Regions from separate parts of the Marinobacter sp. MBR-99 genome, predicted to be linked through region 4. Evidence: predicted binding sites of a transcription regulator. Region 4 holds the regulator's gene; each other region holds the start of a gene.
What was found. The regulator FliA, encoded in region 4, starts transcription of late flagellar genes. The targets are predictions, from matches to a motif close to CTAAAGTTTNNNNNNNNNNNGCCGNTAA.

Region 1 (3,208 bases), on a different contig from region 4:
AATCCATCATTGATAACCTCCGCCATAGTCGAAAGGACTGAAGGCCCCGCTCCGTACCCGGCAGTCCATAGCATCCACCGTCGCTTTATGATTCAATCCATTGGACATTACTAAGCGACAGTGGGTACGCCTTGCCAATCTCTGAACAAGTTAACCAAGACCGCAAACCTGACAACAACTCACTTGCTCGTCAGGCAGAACAGTTAAGGCAGACGGGCCGCTACCCCGGAAGCCGTTGGGTGGCCTCGCCAAATTTTGGTCCAAGACCTGACGGCATGCCTATTTCCCTGCTGGTGGTTCACAGCATCAGCTTGCCTCCCGGTCAGTTTGGTGGAACAGAGATCGAAGACTTTTTCTGCAACCGGCTGGACCCGGCCGCTCATCCCTACTTTGAAACCATCGCTGCCATGAAAGTTTCGGCCCACGCACTGGTACGCCGTGACGGATCGGTGGTGCAGTTTGTCAGCTGCCTGGACCGGGCCTGGCATGCTGGCAGATCCTGCTTTGATGGCCAGAAGGAGTGCAACGATTTCTCCATCGGCATCGAGCTGGAAGGCGCAGACGATATTCCCTACACGGCTGAGCAGTACCGCACGCTCGCGAATATGGCGCGGCTGACGATGATTGCCTGGCCTGAGATAAGCGTGGAGCGCATTACCGGCCACAGTGATATTGCGCCAGGCCGAAAAACCGACCCCGGGCCAGCCTTCGACTGGCCATGCTTTGTTCAGTTGTTGGCGCATGAGGAGATCAGCTGAATGGTGTTTGTCGTTTTTCTGTTGGCATACCTGATCCGCCGCCGACTGGATGGCCGGGACCGACTTGATGGCGATGTGCTTTGGCGTGCCTGGTTTCACCGGGGTGCAACCATCCAGGCTGGAAAGGAAAGTGCCATGGCAGCAGGATTGGTATGGGTGTTAGTGCCGGCTCTGGTGCTGGCGGGTGTCGTCTTTGCGTTGGAATGGAACGGGTTAAGGCTGGCAGCTTATCCGCTGGAGCTGATCCTGCTGGTACTGCTGATGGGCGCGCCTGGTTGGCGGCAGCAGCTCCATGACTATTCGGATGCCTGGAGCCGGGGCGACATGCAAGCCGCCTGGCGCCATATCCAGAACCGATTACCACCGGAAGAGCGGGGCGCAGCGCTTTCGCCAGAGGCCATGCATCTGTCGCTTTCCAAGGCACTGGTGGTCGGGGTTTTCGAGCGGTTCTTCCTGGTGGCTTTCTGGTATGTGGTCGGCGGCATTGGCGCTGCATTGGTTGCCCGGGGCCTGGTGGCGTTAGCTGAACAGTGGCCACAGCAGGCAGCCCGGGCCCGTTTCCGGACACTGGCCAACCTTGTCAGCTGGATTCCGGCCCGTTTACTTTCATGCACCCTGGGGCTGGCCGGAGATTTCGCTGGCTGGTCGAAGGAGGCGAAGAAAGTGTTGCCCGGTTTTGGAAGAAAAACCTCGGAGGTCCTCATGATTTCCGCAAACGGGTCGTTAACCAGGTATGCGCTTGATCCAGCCCAGTTTGCGCGGTTGCACCCGGATGAGTGGACAGGGTTTGGCAGGAGTAGCCTTGCAGCTATAAGAGGGCTGCTTAACCGGAGCATGTTGGTTTGGATCTGTGCTGCCGCGTTGTTAGTGATTGCTGGCGTGGTCTGAGCAGTGTCATAAAACATTACAGAATAACACTTAAAGGTGATTAAGTTTTTCCGACCTTGGGCGATAATCAAACAAAGAATAAAGATTCAGTTATTAGAATCAGCGAGAGGGCACCGTGAAATATTTGATCAATCCAGCTGTTAGCCTGATGAATCGGTTGCCCATGGTCTACAAGTTCAGCCTAATAAGCATCTTGTTCCTGGGCCCGATCATTGTCCTGTCGTGGTTGGTTATTTCCAGCCTCAATCAATCCGTTCAAACCATGACCCGCGGTATCGAAGGCCTTGCCGAGCTTCGCAAGGTAGATCAGTTGCTGTCGGCGTCCATGACCTATCGTGATTATCAGGCGCCGGGTATTCTCAAGGATGAAGGTGAACTCCTGGGTAAGGCAGGCGCTGCTGCGGAGCAGATTGATGGCCTGCTGTCAGACCTTGCGGGAAACAACCGCTCGTTCGACTCTTCCGGTTCCTGGAGGGATCAGGTTCTGGCCTTGCAGGCGGAGTGGGAGCAACTCAAACAGGACGACAACTACCAGGGCAACATGGACCCTCAATTCAAGTATTACCACGAGTTTGTCCAGAAAGTGCTGGCCCTCCTGCCGGCCACCATTGAAATTTCCGGCCTTGGACAGGATGCTTCTCGGGAAAATCTGTTGCTGCTCGGGCTTGTCCGCAATGCGCTTCCTGAGGCGAGAACCGTTGTCGGCAGGGCTCGCTCGTACGGCATCTTTGCCCTGGTGGATGGCCAGGTGGGTTACAACCTGAGTGAAATTCTGAATGAAATCTATGACCAACTGACCAACCGCAGTTCCCTGTTGTCGCCTGCGTTGTCTATTGCTGTTGAAACCTCGCCCAAACTGGCGAGCAGGGCCGGGGGTGCCTTGACGCGGGTTGACGAAAGCCTGATGGCTCTGCGCGAACAGCTGGACCTGAACATCATCACGCCAATGCGCCTGGAGCAGCCCTGGCAGGAATTTGATGCCGCTGTTGCCACGCAGCTCGGCTACTACGACTCACTCAATGACAGCATTTTCGACGTGGTGTCATTGAATCTGGAGCGACGGCTGCAGAACGAGACCGCTCAACGCCGGCTGATCATTGGTGCGCTGATTGGGGTGATGCTCCTGGTGGTGTACCTGTACGTTGGCTTCTTCATGTCGGTGAGAACCGCCATCAATCGGTTCAGCGAGGCGGCTCGCAGCGTCGCGGCTGGTGATATGACCACACACATACAGCTTAATAATCGTGATGAGCTGGGCGAGCTTACAACCGAGTTCAACAACATGACCGACCGGATTGCTGAACTGATCCGTTCTGTTAGTGGCACCACGAGTGACGTTGATAGCCAGGCCGTGAGGGTCAACGATACCGCTGCAGCCAACAGCGAAGCGGTTGCCCGCCAGATGGAAGAAACCGGCCAGATCAACGAAGCCATGGGGCAGATGGTAGAGGCCGTCAACGAAGTGACCGAAAGTGCTCACCGGGTAGCGGACAGCGCCGGTAGCGCAGAACGTGATACCGAAAAGGGCCGCCAGGTTGTGGCGGCTACCGTGCAAACCATTA
Region 2 (3,208 bases), on a different contig from region 4:
CTCGGCAAGTTCGTCCGGGCTGAATTTCGCCATGAAATCATCTGCGCCAACCTTCTTAACCATCGCCTGGTTAAAGACACCACTCAGGGATGTATGAAGCATCACATACATGCCGCTGAGCGCCGGATTCTCTTTAATTCTGGTAACGAGGGTGTAACCGTCCATTTCCGGCATTTCCACATCGGAAATGATCAATGACAAGTGGTCTCGGGCATTGGAACCATCCCCCGTGATCTCCTTGAGATAGCTCAACGCCTGTTTACCGTCATTTTTGGTGACCACTTCCATTCCGATCGCGGTCAGGCAGCGTTCGATCTGGCGCCTCGCCACAGACGAATCATCAACAACCAGTACCGGCAAATGCCCGGGAACACGCTCCGAGCTGCGAGTTTTCAGCTCTTCGGTGACATCTTCCCTGAGCGGAGAAACTTCTGCAAGAATCTTTTCTACATCTATGATTTCTACAAGTTTGTCATCAATCTTGGTGACCGCCGTCAAGTACACATCCTTGCCAGCCCCCTTGGGTGGCGGGAGGATATCTTCCCAGTTCATATTCATGATCCGGTCGACGCCAGTCACCAGAAAGCCCTGAGTTTTGCGGTTATACTCGGTAATGATAACAAAGCTTGTTGCCAGCTCTTCCTGTGGAATGCCTGCCATGCCAATGGCCATGCTCAGGTCGATGATGGGGATGGTCTCGCCACGGATATGGGACACGCCCCTAACCACCTGGCGGCTGTTAGGAATCGATGACAGCTTCGGGCATTGAAGAACCTCCTTCACTTTAAAAACGTTAATCCCGTAAAGCTGCCGCCCCCGCAAACGGAACAACAACAGCTCAAGCCGGTTCTGACCAACCAGCTGCGTACGCTGGTTAACGCTGTCCAACACCCCTGCCATAACTTTCTACTCCCGGCATGCCAACGATCGGCACAGAATTTGCTCAGTTATTATCAAACAACTTGCTTACGCGAACCCGGACCAAAACATTGACGCCCGGTGTCCAATCAAGGTTAACGGCCCAAACGCCATTTTCCTTAACGGAACTCGCATAAATAGGCCTAACTGACAGCATAGGACAAAGCAGTGCAGATGCGAACCATCTTTTTAGCGACATTTTGCCTATACAGCCTTAGCCTGAATACCGTCGCAGCGGCCACCACCGCAAGCGAGATACGGGATGCCGCAGCCGGTTTTCTTGAGGCCTGGGCCGAGGAGCAGCGCCAGGATCAGTTCGATGTCATCTTCACCATTGGCAACATTGACAGCAGGCTGAGCCTGGCTGCCTGTGAACAGGCTCTGGAAACCGAATTTACCAACGACCCCCTGCGGACAACATCACCATCGGTCATGGTGTCCTGTGTGGGTGAGCGCCCATGGCGCATGTATGTCACTGCCTCCGTCGAAGTGCACGGCCCTGCCCTGGTGGCAGCGCGGCCTCTCGCCCGGGGCGAGCGCATCACCACAGAGCTGGTTCAGGAAAGTCAGGTGCAGATCAACGCCAGCCGCAGAGGTATCCTCACAGATGCCGAACAGATATCCGGCATGCTGGTGCGGCGCCCCGTCAATGCCGGGTCGCTTCTCACCCCGGATCTGCTTGAGGCGCCGAATGCCGTTGAGCGGGGTGATCATGTTATCATCACCGCCAAATCCTCGGCGTTCGCAGTCAGCTCCCGGGGCAAGGCGCTGGCAAGCGCCAGCGTCGGCGAACAAGTGATGGTTGAGAATCTGCAGTCATCACGCACGGTTCGTGCAACGGTCACGGCCCCGGGCCGGGTGGAAATTGCCATGTAACGGCAAGCCAATGCCCGGCGGCAAAATTTTTCCGTTTTTTCCTAAAGGTTGGCTTAACGCTGCCGATAACGAGATATAAACCCGATTTCGCCACCTTTGAGGGTGGCCACAGGCAAGCAGGTATCCTTATGTCAGTTGACTTAAATGGAATTGGCCCCGGCCAGGTCAACACCACCAGAACCACGGCCGACAAAGCAACCGGCAACCAGAGCACGCCCTCCACGGCTGGAGAACAGGCGAAGGCTCAAAGCACGGCTGCCCGCGGTGATAACGTCAGTCTCAGCAATCAGGCCAAGAACCTGAAGCAGCTCGAACAGAAGCTGGGTGATTACCCGGAGATGGACGACGACCGCATTGCGCAGATTCGAGCCGCACTGGAAGATGGCACCTACAAGATTGATGCAGAGAAACTGGCCCAGAAAATGCTTGAGATGGATAAAAGCATTTTCGGGTGAGTAAAACATGGCTGCAATCGATGAATTGAAGACCCTTCTCTCAGAAGACATCCGCCAGCTGGAAACACTGGCGGACCTTCTAAACCGGGAAAAACAACTCCTGGCCTCCTCAGACATAAAACTGCTTCAGGAAGTCACCGTTGAGAAGAACGGCGTTCTGGCTGATATACGGGAGCGTGCAAAACAAAAGATTCGCCTTCTTGTCAGCATGGGGTATCGCCCGGATGCCGGCGAACCCTCCAGGTTTATCCGCGCCGGTGGCATGGAAGACCTCTACCAGCTCTGGAAAACCGCCGATGGGCGCCTACGTGCCTGCCAGGAGCTGAACCAGAACAACGGTCGTGTTGTCGGGCACCTCCAGAAGCGCCTGACCAGGCTCACCGACATTTTCCGTGGCGCCTCTGCCCAGCAGAAGCTATACGGTGCCAAGGGCGAGCAAACCAGCGTATCCAGCGGCAATATTCTGGCCAGCGCCTGACCGAGCCGGCAAACAAAAACGCCCGGATGAGCTGTCCGGGCGTTTTTCGTCAGAATCACCTTAACCGCATTAACGGGTGTAGATCGTCATCTGGGAATCCGGATGGAACTGTATGTTGTGAATACTGACGTTGCCCATGGAAGGGGCCTGGTTGCCGCTCACCCGGATATTATCCATACGGATCTCCTCAATCCGCTCAGGGAACGCCAGCCTCAAGGCGCCATCCTCTCGAATGGAATACCGTGGCTCGCCCTCCCGGTAGTGAACACCAGAGATGGTCAGATCGGAATCCAGGAAACTGAGCATTGGCACAAAAATGTTGGCTGCGAGTTTGATTCCCTCTACTGAGTCCAGTCCGGCGAGCTCCGGATCATCGACACCACCGACAGCATTTCCCGGCATTGCGGAAACCGTTTCGATACGCGCCAACAAACCCACACTGCTTTGAGCTGTTACGCCGGCCATATCGCTTTCAGACAGA
Region 3 (3,208 bases), on a different contig from region 4:
CTGGACAGACTCAGACCTTGAATTGGCCCACCAGCTCCCGCAGGTGTTCGCCCAGACGCGCCAGCTCGTGACTGGCTTCATTGGTCTGGGTAACGCCGGTATCGCTGCGCTGGGCGGCGTCGACAATGCGCACCACGTTCTGGTTGATTTCCTCGGCCACCTGGCTCTGCTGCTCCGCAGCCGTGGCAATCTGGGTCACCTGGTCATGAATCTGGGTGACCGAGGTCACAATGGTGTTCAGGGCACCGGTGGCGTGATTGATGCGTTCAACCGTCGCTTCCGAGCTCTTGCGCGAGTTGTTCATACGCTCCACCGAGGCCTTGGATTCCGCCACGAAGCCATCAATCATTTCCCGGATCTGATCCGCGGACTCAGCAGAGCGTTTGGCCAGCTGCCGAACCTCGTCCGCCACCACCGAGAAGCCACGACCGTGCTCACCCGCCCGTGCCGCTTCGATGGCCGCGTTCAGCGCCAGCAGGTTGGTCTGTTCGGTAACCGCGTGGATAACGTCAAGCACCTGCTGGATGTCATTGGACTTCTCCGCCAGGGCATTGATGCTGGCGGCCGTGCTCTCCATTTCTTCTGACAGCTGGTTGACGGCACCTTGCGCGCTGGTGATGGTTTCACCACCCTCACGGGCCATGCGGTCGGCGTCTGAAGCGGCGCTCTCCACTTCATTGGCATTGCCGGAGATCTGCTGAATGGTCGCTGCCATCTCGTTGATCGCCGAGGCAATCTGGTCTGTTTCCGAGCCCTGTTCCTGAACCGACTGGCGGGTTTCGTTGGCCACACGGCTCAGCTCTTCGGCGGCCGAGGCGACCTGATCGGTGGTCGTGCCCACTTCACGAATGGTGTCCTGAATCTTGATCACGAAATGATTGAACCGTCGACCCAGCTCTGACAGCTCATCCTTGCCTTCTTCCGGCAAACGCTGGCGCAGGTCGCCATCACCGTCGGCAATTTCCTGCATGATATTGCTGACTTTGTTCAGGGGCGCTGTCACGGTGCGGCCAATCACCAGGCCGATGATCAGGGACACGGCAACCACAATGAAAGTCACCAACAGGATAAAGCCCATGGCAGACGAAATAGTTGAATCGATTTCCTTTCTAGCCTCAACCAGAACCCGCTCGATGTCGGTTACGTAGATACCCGCTCCGATCATCCAGTCCCAGCCTGAGATAATGCTTGAGTAGGACACTTTGGGTTCCACCTCGCCCGAGGCGGGGTTTGGCCAGTCGTACTCATAGAAGCCGTCGGTTCCCGCCGCTGAGAACAGGTCCCGAACCAGTTTCTGAGTAGCAGGGTTGGTCGTCGGCCCCTCACGGGAAGGGTCCGGAGCATAGGCCAGATTATCCAGATTACGGGCGTAGGCAAACACGTAGTTATCCTTCCCGAAGGTGATGGAGCGCAGCCTTTTGCGGGCTTCCTCCCGGGCTTCCCTGTCGGACAACCCGGAGTTGTTCTTGGCATCCATAACCACTGCCCGGGCCGTTTCCACGAGATTCTTCAGACCTTCCTTGTGGGCATCCAGAAGTTCCTCCCCCAGACGCTCCAACTCCGCCTCACCGTTTGCCCGAATCTGGCTGGCGGTGATCCAGGCGATAGTGCCCGCCGTAATCAGAACGGGCACCAGTACGCCGATCAAAAGGCGGGCTCGTATGGTCAGGTTGCTCATAAATGCCATGATTGTGCTCCGGATTGTCTGCTCAGGACTCGGGATTATCCACAGTGCAAGGCGTGAAGCTGTTCCAGTTTGTTAACGCCTGTATACCAATACGTCAGTATAAACCTGTCGACTTTATTGCCAGGCCTGATGCATCAGGCCCTTCGAGTAATTCGGGTATCGGCCGTCATGTAAACGACTTGAGCTTGTGTCAGACTAAAGTTTCATGTCAGACGTGCCGGGGAGAGCCCACCGTGAAGCACCTTTTTCTCATCCGCCATGCCAAGTCCAGTTGGGACAACGAAAGCCTCAGCGACAAGGACCGCCCGCTTAACCATCGAGGCGAGCAACAGCTGGCACCCCTGAGGAAGGCATTACTGCGGTGCGGAGCCTTGGCCGGAGACATTCACGCCAGCCCGGCCCTTCGCGCTCAACAAACACTGCAGGGCATTTTGCCCCACCCCGATTCCGAAACGCGGGTTCATACCGACCCGGCACTCTATAGCTTTGATTACCGGCGTCTATTACAGTGGCTGCAGAACTGTGACGACCAGGCGAAAACCCTCGCCATTGTCGGGCATAATCCAGCGCTTCTGGAGCTTGCAGCCACCCTGGTGCCCCACGCCCCCTTTGAACTCCCTACCGCCAGCTTCATTCATATCCGCTTGCCGATCAAACACTGGCGCAAGCTCGGCAAGCGTGAGGGGCGGCTTGAAACCTTCCTGACCCCTGTTGACTTCAGTTACGAGGCGTTCAAACGCAAGAATCAGAAACGGCACAAGATCGCCGGCACAGCGAGGATCAAAGACCTTCCCTCGGCGCTTTCAGAGCAGGCCGAGAGTCTTAATCAATTGCACAGAGGGGTGGTGCTCGGCCTGGATGATGAGTTTCTGCACCAGTACCGCATTGCCCTTCGCCGCAGCCGGGCCGTGGCGGAATCCCTGGCGGAGGTGACGGGCAGTAAATCCTTAAGGGGCCACATTTCCCACCTGAAGCGACATGCCCAGGCCACCAGTGCGCTCCGAGACCTGCACGTATTCCAAAAGGCTCTGCCGAAGCTGTGCGGGGGTCAGCCTGAGCTGTGCCAGGCACTGGCCCAGTGGGTCGGCGAACGGGTGGAGCAGGAACAGAAAAAACTGGCGAAACGGCTCAGCAGCAAACGTTACCGGCGGAGTCTGCACAGCTGGGAAGATGAATTGCAGTCCCGGCAGTTCCGCAAACTGATCGACAAGCTCAGCACCAGAGACATTCAAAAGAGCGTTGAACACCGGCTGAGAATATTCAACCGGAAGACCGCCGAACTGCTGCACGACGCTCCTGACGAAGACATCCATAATCTGCGCAAGCTGCTAAAGCGCATCCGCTATCTGATGGAACTGGACATCGACAGCTGGAAACCGGCCCTCAAAATCCTTCGACAGCGCCAGGATCTCTATGGCCGGTTTCAGGATCTGCATGTCCAGATTGAGTTGGTCAACCGGTTCGCATCAAACCATCCGGACCAATCAGATGGCGCGATTCAGGCACTGTTGGACTACCTGG
Region 4 (3,208 bases):
GGCCGGATTCCCTGGCGTTGGTCACCACCGATCGCTACCGGGTGGCAGCCCATGAACAGCTATTCGTGTTTGGCCGTATTCTCAATGTGCCGGTCCGGGTTGTGGACGAGAGTCATTCCCTGGATGACATTCTGGACGAATTGTCAGATCGGCACCTGGTTCTGATTGATACCGCCGGGCTGACCAGCTCGGATCGCGGTTATCAGGAACAGCTGGCGGAGTTGGCCCGGAGCGATCACAATATCCGTACCCATCTGGTCGTGTCTGCCACCAGCCAGCCGCGCATCATGAAATCCGTGTGGCATTGCTATAAGATGGCAAACCTTGCAGGCTGCGTCATGACCAAGATTGACGAAGCGCTGACACTGGGTGAGTCTTTGGGCTTTGTCATGGAAACCGGCCTGCCAGTGGCGTGGTATACCGATGGCCAGAAGATTCCCGAAGACCTGCACCGGGCAGAGGCCATTCCTCTGGTGCGGTTGGGCGTAGAACGCCTGAAAACAATGCAGCACGGCCAGGCCGTTGCAGAAGGGGCCTGAGGCCCGGTGGTACAGCCGGTGCGCTGCCGTTTGTGCCCACACAAGAACGCAGTAAGAGACTGATAACAGTATGAGCAGACCACATCCGGTTCAGGTGATTGCGGTTACCGGCGGCAAGGGCGGTGTCGGCAAGAGTAATGTGTCCGTCAACCTCGGTATCGCGCTGGCCCAGAAAGGCCGGCGGGTGGTGTTGCTGGATGCAGACCTTGGCCTTGCCAATATCGACGTGCTGTTGGGCATTACCGCCAATCGCAATCTGCAGGATGTGCTCAGTGGCGAGTGCGACCTCAAGGACGTTCTGGTCAACGGCCCGGGTGGTATCAAGATTGTTCCCGCATCGTCCGGCACCCAGCGTATGACCCAGTTGAGCCCGATGGAACATGCGGGGCTGATCAACGCCTTCAGCGAGCTGGGTGACCAGATTGATGTGCTGATTGTTGACACCGCAGCCGGTATTTCCGAGTCCGTCGTCAGTTTCCTGCGGGCCTCCCAGGAATTGCTGCTGGTGGTGTGCGATGAGCCTACCTCGATTACCGACGCCTATGCCCTGATCAAGCTGATGAATCGCGACTACGGTACCAACCGTTTCCGTATTCTGGCGAATCAGGTGCGAAATGAGCAGGAAGGTCGGCATCTGTATGAAAAACTGACCCGTGTCACCGAGCGTTTCCTTGATGTAGCACTACAATATGTAGGTATCGTGCCTTACGACGAAGCCGTCAAAAAAGCCGTTCAGCGGCAGCGGGCCGTTCTGGATGCCTATCCACGGGCCAAGGCGTCGCTGGCGATCCGTGCCCTGGCAGAGAAAGTGGACAGCTGGCCGCTGCCATCATCGCCAAGAGGGCATCTGGAGTTTTTCGTGGAGCGGCTCGTCGAAGTCTGATCTGAATCCAGTCCTACAAGAAAATCGGATACATGACATTGGCGAAAAACCTGGGAATCTACCATCAGGCTGGCGCAAAAGGCCCCTCTCAGCTGATTGAGGAGCATGCGCCGCTGGTCAAGAAAATCGCCCTACACTTGATGGCCCGTTTGCCGGCCTCGGTTCAGCTTGAAGATCTTATGCAGGCGGGCATGATCGGCCTGCTGGAAGCTGCGCAACGCTATTCCACCGGCAAGGGTGCCACCTTTGAAACCTACGCAGGTATTCGTATCCGCGGTGCCATGGTGGATGAAATCCGCAAGGGCGACTGGGTTCCCCGCTCCGTTCACCGTAATGCCCGCCGTATCGCGGCAGCCATCAAGACGGTTGAAGACCGCACCGGGCGCGAGGCCCAGGATGTTGATGTTGCCGAAGAGCTGGGCATTGACCTGTCGGAATATCATGCCTCCCTGGCAGACGCCAACAGTGGCCGACTTTTTAGCCTTGATGAGCTCAATGAATCCGGGGAGCTGCCGATAGAAGAAACAGAGGCCAGCGATAATCCCCTGGATGGCATTGCATCAAATGCATTCCAGAAAAGCCTGGCAGAGGCAATTGAGGAGCTTCCTGAGCGAGAAAAGCTGGTGTTGAGCCTCTACTACCAGGAAGAGCTCAACCTGAAGGAAATTGGCGCGGTGCTTGGCGTCAGCGAGAGCCGGGTCAGCCAGATTCATAGCCAGGCGGCCCTTCGTCTCAGGGGACGGTTGTCCGATTGGCGGGAAGACGAGCCAGAATAAACCGGGCCGGCGCTGACCGCGCGGCGCGTAACTGTGTAGATTTTGGTAACCGGCGCTTTACAACGCGGCCAAACAACACACAATAAGCGGTTAAAGCAGCGGCCTGCTAGACTTTCAAAAGGCTTAATGAAATCCGGGTGTTACTGACTGGAGGTCCCATTGGACAAAAACATGAAAATTCTCATTGTGGATGACTTTTCCACAATGCGGCGAATCATCAAGAATCTGCTGCGCGATCTTGGCTTCACCAATACGGATGAAGCGGACGATGGCAACACTGCCTTGCCCATGCTCAGGAGCGGCAAGTACGACTTCCTGGTGACCGACTGGAACATGCCAGGCATGTCGGGTTTTGATCTGCTCAAGGCGGTGCGGGCAGACGAGAACCTGAAGAACCTGCCGGTGCTGATGGTAACTGCGGAGGCCAAGCGTGACCAGATTGTGGCGGCGGCCCAGGCCGGCGTTAACGGGTACGTCGTCAAACCCTTTACCGCTGCCGTTCTCAAGGAAAAGATTGAGAAGATCTTCGAGCGAATCCAGTAACCAGAGGTCGGATGGCTGTCATGACTGACAAGAACGAGAACCATCAGGGCCTCGACCCGGAGGTAACCGAAAAGCTCCAGCAGCAGAGTTCGGAGTTGGCCGAATGTATCAGTTCCGGTAACTACGCCCGGGCAATGTCGGTGATCAACGAGCTAAGTGAAGTTCGCGACCAGAGCCTCTATCGGGAAGTGGGGCGGTTGACCCGGAGCCTGCACGAGGCTATCCGGAATTTTCAGATAGACGCCCGCAGTGCCGAGCAGAAAGAAGCCTTGTCCAAGATGTCCGATGCCTCGGATCGGCTGGCCTACGTTGTCCAGATGACCAGCCAGGCGGCCAATCGCACCATGGACCTGGTCGAAGAAAGCATGCCGGTGGCGCACACCATGCGCGACGAAGCGACCGCCCTGCGAGACGAATGGCAGCGGTTGCGCCGTCGGGAAATGGAGCCGGCAGAATTCCGGGAACTG

Region 1: a site for FliA is predicted at 1,686-1,713, ahead of ABIE59_RS14595 (methyl-accepting chemotaxis protein). Genes of this name have one in related genera too.
Region 2: a site for FliA is predicted at 1,836-1,863, ahead of flgM (flagellar biosynthesis anti-sigma factor FlgM). Genes of this name have one in related genera too.
Region 3: a site for FliA is predicted at 1,844-1,871, ahead of ABIE59_RS05960 (methyl-accepting chemotaxis protein). Genes of this name have one in related genera too.

The regions. Positions count from the first base shown of each region.
Region 1 is NZ_JBEPPY010000017.1:36,778-39,985, reverse strand. Features, by position in the region: gene ABIE59_RS14610 (DUF1631 domain-containing protein) at 1-41, shown strand, start outside; gene ampD (1,6-anhydro-N-acetylmuramyl-L-alanine amidase AmpD) at 138-758, shown strand; gene ampE (regulatory signaling modulator protein AmpE) at 759-1,646, shown strand; gene ABIE59_RS14595 (methyl-accepting chemotaxis protein) at 1,762-3,208, shown strand, end outside.
Region 2 is NZ_JBEPPY010000012.1:25,600-28,807, forward strand. Features, by position in the region: gene ABIE59_RS11765 (chemotaxis protein CheV) at 1-900, opposite strand, end outside; gene flgA (flagellar basal body P-ring formation chaperone FlgA) at 1,093-1,794, shown strand; gene flgM (flagellar biosynthesis anti-sigma factor FlgM) at 1,923-2,249, shown strand; gene ABIE59_RS11780 (flagella synthesis protein FlgN) at 2,257-2,727, shown strand; gene ABIE59_RS11785 (cyclic di-GMP-binding domain-containing protein, MshE-related) at 2,797-3,208, opposite strand, start outside.
Region 3 is NZ_JBEPPY010000005.1:116,348-119,555, reverse strand. Features, by position in the region: gene ABIE59_RS05960 (methyl-accepting chemotaxis protein) at 11-1,687, opposite strand; gene ABIE59_RS05955 (CHAD domain-containing protein) at 1,921-3,208, shown strand, end outside.
Region 4 is NZ_JBEPPY010000002.1:99,256-102,463, reverse strand. Features, by position in the region: gene flhF (flagellar biosynthesis GTPase FlhF) at 1-539, shown strand, start outside; gene ABIE59_RS02265 (MinD/ParA family protein) at 610-1,422, shown strand; gene ABIE59_RS02260 (RNA polymerase sigma factor FliA) at 1,455-2,198, shown strand; gene cheY (chemotaxis response regulator CheY) at 2,358-2,741, shown strand; gene ABIE59_RS02250 (protein phosphatase CheZ) at 2,762-3,208, shown strand, end outside.